3 regions of the Enterobacter sp. SM3 genome follow, and region 1 is predicted to be linked to each of the others. Evidence: predicted binding sites of a transcription regulator. Region 1 holds the regulator's gene; each other region holds the start of a gene.
What was found. Region 1 encodes LexA, which represses DNA repair genes until DNA is damaged. Its sites were predicted from a motif close to TNCTGTATGTACATACAGNA; they were not measured.
Positions count from the first base shown of each region.

Region 2: umuD (translesion error-prone DNA polymerase V autoproteolytic subunit) is a predicted target of LexA. The motif match lies at 1,253-1,272, and genes of this name have one in related genera.
Region 3: GVO84_RS09120 (metal-dependent hydrolase) is a predicted target of LexA. The motif match lies at 935-954, and genes of this name have one in related genera.

Region 1 covers NZ_CP099971.1:359,199-361,464, forward strand. The annotation lists gene plsB (glycerol-3-phosphate 1-O-acyltransferase PlsB) at 1-365, opposite strand, end outside; gene GVO84_RS01555 (diacylglycerol kinase) at 520-888, shown strand; gene lexA (transcriptional repressor LexA) at 997-1,605, shown strand; gene dinF (MATE family efflux transporter DinF) at 1,669-2,266, shown strand, end outside.
Region 2 covers NZ_CP099971.1:2,098,786-2,101,051, forward strand. The annotation lists gene GVO84_RS09925 (aldo/keto reductase family oxidoreductase) at 1-757, shown strand, start outside; gene GVO84_RS09930 (hypothetical protein) at 803-1,003, opposite strand; gene umuD (translesion error-prone DNA polymerase V autoproteolytic subunit) at 1,291-1,725, shown strand; gene umuC (translesion error-prone DNA polymerase V subunit UmuC) at 1,709-2,266, shown strand, end outside.
Region 3 covers NZ_CP099971.1:1,940,844-1,943,109, reverse strand. The annotation lists gene GVO84_RS09130 (YniB family protein) at 1-47, opposite strand, end outside; gene hxpB (hexitol phosphatase HxpB) at 196-867, shown strand; gene GVO84_RS09120 (metal-dependent hydrolase) at 969-1,559, shown strand; gene GVO84_RS09115 (L-cystine transporter) at 1,687-2,266, shown strand, end outside.

The DNA of each region.
Region 1 (2,266 bases):
ATCTGCACATCCAGATCGGGGTTGCTGCGGTGCAGGTCGAGATAGTCATGGAACAGCTTGATGGACTCTTCTTTTGGCGTGTAGTAGGTAAACACGCGCGGTCCACCGTGAATGAACACGTAGCGCGGCAGTAAAGTGCCGTCAACTTCTAGCGGTTCAAGCGGGTCAGGTAAGTCATGCGCCAGACACTGGGCGCGAAGCGTTAGTAAGTCTGCCTTCGAGTTATAAGGCAAAACGTACATAATAGGACGCGACGTATCGAGCCCCAATTCCAGCGCGGGTTCCGCTGGGATAGACTTGCTTTTTACCAGGATGCTTAATGGTAAATTAAGTAATTTGTAGTAAATTCGTGGCCAGCCGGACATAAACGATGTAAAGCCTCTGGTTAATAATGCAATTGCGGCGCAAGGATAACAGAAAGCGCGCAAAATTTCTGTTGTTACCCGTCATACTTCAGGCTGTAGCGAAACGCGCTACAGTTCCTGTTACTGACGCTTTTTTTCATAAAAGGTTCTTTTAATGGCCAATAATACCACTGGGTTAACGCGTATCATCAAAGCCGCCGGCTATTCATGGAAAGGGTTCCGTGCCGCGTGGATCAACGAAGCCGCCTTTCGCCAGGAGGGCGTCGCCGCTATCATCGCGGTGATCATCGCCTGTTTCCTTGATGTTGATGCTATTACCCGCGTACTTCTTATCGGTTCCGTGCTTCTGGTGATGATAGTGGAAATTCTTAATAGCGCTATTGAAGCTGTTGTTGATCGCATTGGTTCAGATTTCCACGAGCTTTCTGGCCGCGCAAAAGACATGGGCTCTGCTGCCGTGTTGCTGGCGATTATCACTGCCGTAATCACCTGGGTCACGCTGCTTTGGTCACATTTCCGATGAGCCTCGAGGAATAATTAAGTCCCTGGTTTTTTGTGCAGTTTTTGGTTCCAAAATCGCCTTTGACTGTATATACTCACAGCATAACTGTATATACACCCAGGGGGCGGAATGAAAGCGTTAACGACCAGGCAGCAAGAGGTGTTTGATCTCATCCGGGATCATATCGGCCAGACGGGTATGCCACCCACGCGTGCGGAAATCGCGCAGCGTCTGGGCTTCCGTTCTCCGAATGCTGCCGAAGAACACCTCAAAGCGCTGGCGCGTAAGGGCGTGATTGAGATTGTTTCAGGCGCGTCACGTGGTATCCGCCTACTGGTGGAAGAAGAGACGGGCATTCCGCTGGTGGGGCGTGTTGCTGCCGGTGAGCCTTTACTGGCACAGCAGCATATTGAAGGCCACTACCAGGTCGATCCGGCCATGTTCAAACCGAGCGCTGATTTCCTGCTGCGCGTCAGCGGTATGTCGATGAAAGACATCGGCATTCTTGACGGCGATCTGCTTGCGGTGCACAAAACGCAGGATGTGCGTAACGGCCAGGTGGTTGTCGCACGCATTGATGATGAAGTCACCGTCAAGCGTTTGAAAAAACAGGGGAACACCGTTCAGCTACTGCCTGAAAACAATGAGTTCTCCCCGATTGTGGTCGATCTCCGCGAACACAACTTCTCTATCGAAGGACTGGCGGTTGGGGTCATTCGCAACGGCGAATGGCTGTAACCTCTTCCTGACAGGCTATGGCGCCGCTGTAGCCTGCTTCATTCTCCACTCCCGGTATTTTTCATGTCACTGCTGACGGCATCCGATAAGGCATTGTGGCGTCTTGCTCTGCCGATGATTTTCTCCAATATTACCGTTCCCTTGCTCGGTCTGGTCGATACTGCCGTTATTGGTCACCTTGATTCGCCTGTTTATCTTGGCGGCGTGGCGATTGGCGCGACGGCAACCAGCTTCCTGTTTATGCTGCTGCTCTTTTTGCGTATGAGCACCACCGGGCTTACGGCACAGGCTTATGGCGCAAAAGATCCGCTGCGTCTGGCGCGCGCGCTGGTGCAGCCGCTGATCCTTGCGCTTGGCGCGGGGGCGTTAATCGTTTTATTACGTACGCCTCTGATCGACCTTGCACTCCATGTTGTTGGCGGCAGCGAGGCGGTACTGGCGCAGGCGCGACGTTTCCTTGAAATCCGCTGGCTCAGCGCGCCCGCGTCGCTGGCTAACCTGGTTCTGCTGGGGTGGCTACTGGGCGTTCAGTACGCCCGTGCGCCGGTCATTTTGCTGGTGGTGGGTAACCTGCTCAATATCGTTTTGGATGTCTGGCTGGTCATGGGTCTGCATATGAATGTGCAGGGCGCGGCGCTGGCGACGGCGATTGCCGAGTACG
Region 2 (2,266 bases), 1.7 Mb from region 1:
GGACAAGCAGGCCGCGCTGGACGTGCTGCGCGAAGCGGTGGCGGCGGGGGTGAACCAAATTGATACCAGTGATTTTTATGGTCCCCATGTTACTAACCAGCTGATCCGCGAGGCGCTTCACCCGTACCGGGACGATCTGACGCTTGTCACCAAGATTGGCGCCCGTCGCGACGACAAAGGCGCCTGGCTGCCGGCCTTTTCCGCGCAGGAACTGACTCAGGCGGTGCATGACAACCTGCGTAATCTGCAGCTGGACGTGCTGGACGTGGTGAATCTGCGGATCATGTTTAGCGCGCACGGGCCAGCGGAAGGGTCAATTGCTGAACCGCTCTCCACCCTGGCAGCATTACAGCAGCAGGGTCTGGTGCGGCATATTGGCCTGAGCAACGTCACGGCCACCCAGGTCGCGGAAGCGCAGAAGATGGTCCCGGTGGTGTGCGTGCAGAACATGTACAACATTGTGAACCGGGGTGACGATGCGCTGGTGGATCTGCTTGCGCAGCAGGGGATTGCGTATGTGCCGTTCTTCCCGCTGGGCGGCTTTACGCCACTGCAATCTTCCGGGCTGAAGGCCGTCGCGGATTCACTGGGCGCAACGCCAATGCAGGTAGCGCTGGCATGGCTGCTGCAGCGTTCCCCGAATATTTTGCTGATCCCGGGCACCTCGTCCGTGGCGCATCTGCGGCAAAACCTCGCGGCGGCGGATCTGAAGTTACCGCCTGAAGCACTGGAAACGCTGAATTCGCTGTTAGATTAAACGTAATATGCGCAAAGCCTTAAGGGGACTTCCGGCTTTGCGCGCTTAGGCTCCTGTCTGACTTTTCTGCCTGTGGAGCGCTAACGCTTCCGCCACAATCTCTTGCTTACTCTTACGCGTCTCAAAGGCGGTGGTTCTGATGTACTCCATCAGGTCGGGATCGATGCGGGCGCTCAGCATCCTGAGATCGGCCTCCTTTGCCAGACCGCGTGCAACACGCTTGTCTGGATAGTCACGGGCTGGCATGGGAAATATTCTCCAGTAAGTCTTGTTAATTCGTGCCGTAAAATATGCTTTTATCTGACTTTAAAGTCAACATGTAGTTAGTGCATAGTGATGTTATTTTTTATAAGTCATAAACCATATGACTTTTGCATGACTTATGATGTCAGGCCTGTTAACGGCAGGCGATGTTGCTTAATTAAAACCGCTCAAACTTCAACGCGTTTGGGTTCACCTCCGGAAATGACCTTGATCCTTGTCCATAATCCGTAATACTGTATTTATATACAGTATCTGGCGAGAAAGGCATTATGGACACTCTCTTTTCTTATCAACCAAAACAAATCATTGAATTACCTTTATTTTTAGAACGTGTTGCCTGTGGGTTTCCCAGCCCGGCGCAGGATTATGTGGAGGATCGTCTCGATCTTAACCGGCTGGCGGTAAGGCACCCCAGTGCGACCTATTTTATCAAGGTGAGTGGAGACTCCATGATTGGGGCGGGGATCGGCGACGGCGATCTGCTGGTGGTCGATCGTTCGTTAAATGCCGAACATGGGGATATCGTCGTGGCGTCGGTCGCCGGTGAGTTTACGGTGAAAGAGCTACAGACCCGCCCGGCTCTGAGACTTCTGGCGCATAATGCCCGCTATCAGCCGATTACCTTTCAGTCCGAAGAGGAGCTGCAGATCTTCGGCGTCGTCACCCACACCCTCAAAACGCATAAACATGTTCGCGCTGGTTGATGTGAATAGCTTCTACGCCTCCTGCGAGCGGGTATTCCGCCCCGATCTGGAGGGGAAACCCATCGTGGTGGTGTCCAATAACGACGGCTGCATTATTTCACTGTCGCGGGAGGCAAAGCAGTTCGGCATAAAAATGGGGGAGCCGTATTTTAAATTCAAAGAAAAGCTATACCCGTCGCGGGTTTACGTCTTTAGCTCGAACTATGCGCTGTATGCCGATCTCAGCAGTCGGGTCATGCAGACGCTGACCGATCTCGCCCCGGCAATAGAGATTTACTCCATTGATGAGGCGTTCGTGAACGTTTCAGGGGTCAGTCACTGCCTGTCTCTGGAAGCGTTCGGTCACCAGATGCGCACGCAGGTCTTTAAAAATACGGGCTTAACCGTTGGCGTCGGTATTGCCCCGACCAAAACGCTGGCGAAGCTGGCCAACTATGCGGCGAAACGCTGGGCCAGCACGGGCGGCGTGGTCGATCTCTCAGGCCACGAGCGGCAGCGTAAGCTGCTGGCAAAGGTTCCGGTAGAGGAGGTGTGGGGGGTA
Region 3 (2,266 bases), 1.6 Mb from region 1:
GCAATGCGTTTTAAGACCGCAATGCGTCCAGCTTGTTGATACGTCATCAGTTCCTCTTCATAAAGACGCGTTATTTGTGCCTAAGTCTACCTGCTGGCCATCAATTTCGCCCGATCTTTGAAAGCAATATGCTAAATTGCAGATTGTGCTTAGCACGTATCGTCTGTCGAACACCCTGGATAAGGAGACGTTGTGATGTCGACACCGCGCCAAATTCTTGCCGCAATTTTTGACATGGATGGATTACTGATCGATTCCGAACCGCTTTGGGATCGCGCCGAACTGGATGTGATGGCCAGCCTGGGCGTGGATATCAGCCGCCGTAATGAACTTCCCGATACGCTGGGCCTGCGCATCGATATGGTGGTTGACCTGTGGTTTGCCCAACAGCCGTGGGTGGGTCCCGATCGCGATGAGGTGACCGCACGCATTATCAGCCGCGCCATTTCTCTGGTGGAAGAGAACAGGCCGCTGTTGCCCGGCGTACGCGAGGCCGTTGCGCTGTGTAAAGCCCAGGGGCTGAAGGTTGGCCTGGCCTCGGCTTCACCGCTGCATATGCTGGAAAAAGTGCTCACGATGTTTGAACTGCGCGACAGTTTCGACGCGCTGGCGTCCGCTGAAAAATTGCCTTACAGCAAGCCACACCCGCAGGTCTATCTGGACTGTGCCGCGAAGCTCGGCCTGGATCCCCTCAACTGCGTTGCGCTGGAAGATTCCGTTAACGGTATGGTGGCGTCGAAGGCTGCGCGGATGCGCTCCATTGTGGTGCCCGCTGAAGAAGGCCGTCACGATCCCCGGTTTGCGCTTGCCGATGTGAAGCTTAATTCACTTGCAGAACTCACGGCGCATCATCTGCAGGGCGGTTAACGCCCTCCTCCGGTTTGTGACAAACAGTTACACCGTCACCTCTTCCGCCTACTGTATAAAAACCCTATACTGTATGAATTGACAGTTTTGTGGGTTTTATCATGACGGCGGAAGGCCACCTGCTTTTTTCTATTGCGTGCGCGGTATTTGCCAGAAACGCTGAACTCACCCCCGTGCTGGCACAGGGGGACTGGTGGCATATTGTCCCTTCCGCCGTATTGACCTGCCTGCTGCCCGACATTGACCATCCCAAATCCTTCCTCGGGCAACGCCTGAAGTGGGTGTCGAAACCCATCGCCCGCGCGTTCGGCCACCGGGGGTTTACGCACAGCCTGCTGGCCGTGTTTGGCCTGCTGACGCTTTTCTATTTAAAGGTGCCCGAAAGCTGGATAGTCCCCGCCGATGCCATCCAGGGGATGGTGCTGGGCTATTTAAGCCATATTCTCGCCGATATGCTGACGCCTGCGGGCGTGCCGCTGCTTTGGCCCTGCCGCTGGCGCTTCCGTTTTCCCATCCTCGCCCCGCAGAAAGGAAACCAGCTTGAGCGCGTATTGTGCATGGCGCTGTTTGCTTACGCCGTCTGGATGCCGCAAACTTTGCCCGAAAACAGTGCAGTTCGCTGGTCATCCCAGATGATTAATTCGCTGCAATTTCAGTTTAATCGCTTTATTCATCACCAGATTGAACAGTAAACCAACAAAATTATCTCATTTGTCATAACCCATTCCATTTGGATATAAGCGCTACATCACACTTCTGCTAACCTTCCGCCAACAGGATCGGTAAAAACCGACCCAATAATAAATCAGGAGAACGGGGATGAATTTTCCACTCATCGCGAACGTCGTTGTGTTCGTTGTATTGCTATTGCTTCTCGCGCAGGCGCGCCACAAACAGTGGAGCCTGGCGAAAAAAGTGCTGGTTGGTCTGGCCATGGGTGTCGTATTTGGTCTGGCATTACAGGCAATTTATGGCTCCGATAATCCAGTTCTGAAAGACTCTATTCAGTGGTTCAACATCGTCGGTAACGGCTATGTCCAGCTGCTGCAGATGATCGTTATGCCGCTGGTGTTCGCCTCTATTCTGAGCGCCGTGGCCCGCCTGCATAACGCCACTCAGCTGGGAAAAATCAGTTTCCTGACCATTGGTACGCTGCTGTTCACCACGCTGATTGCCGCGCTGGTGGGTGTGCTGGTCACCAACCTGTTTGGCCTGACCGCAGAAGGTCTGGTTCAGGGTACCGCTGAAACGGCGCGTCTTACCGCGATTCAAACCAACTACGTGGGTAAAGTGGCTGACCTGACCGTGCCGCAGATGGTGCTCTCCTTCATTCCGAAGAACCCGTTTGCTGACCTGACCGGTGCGAGCCCAACCTCGATCATCAGCGTGGTTATTTTCG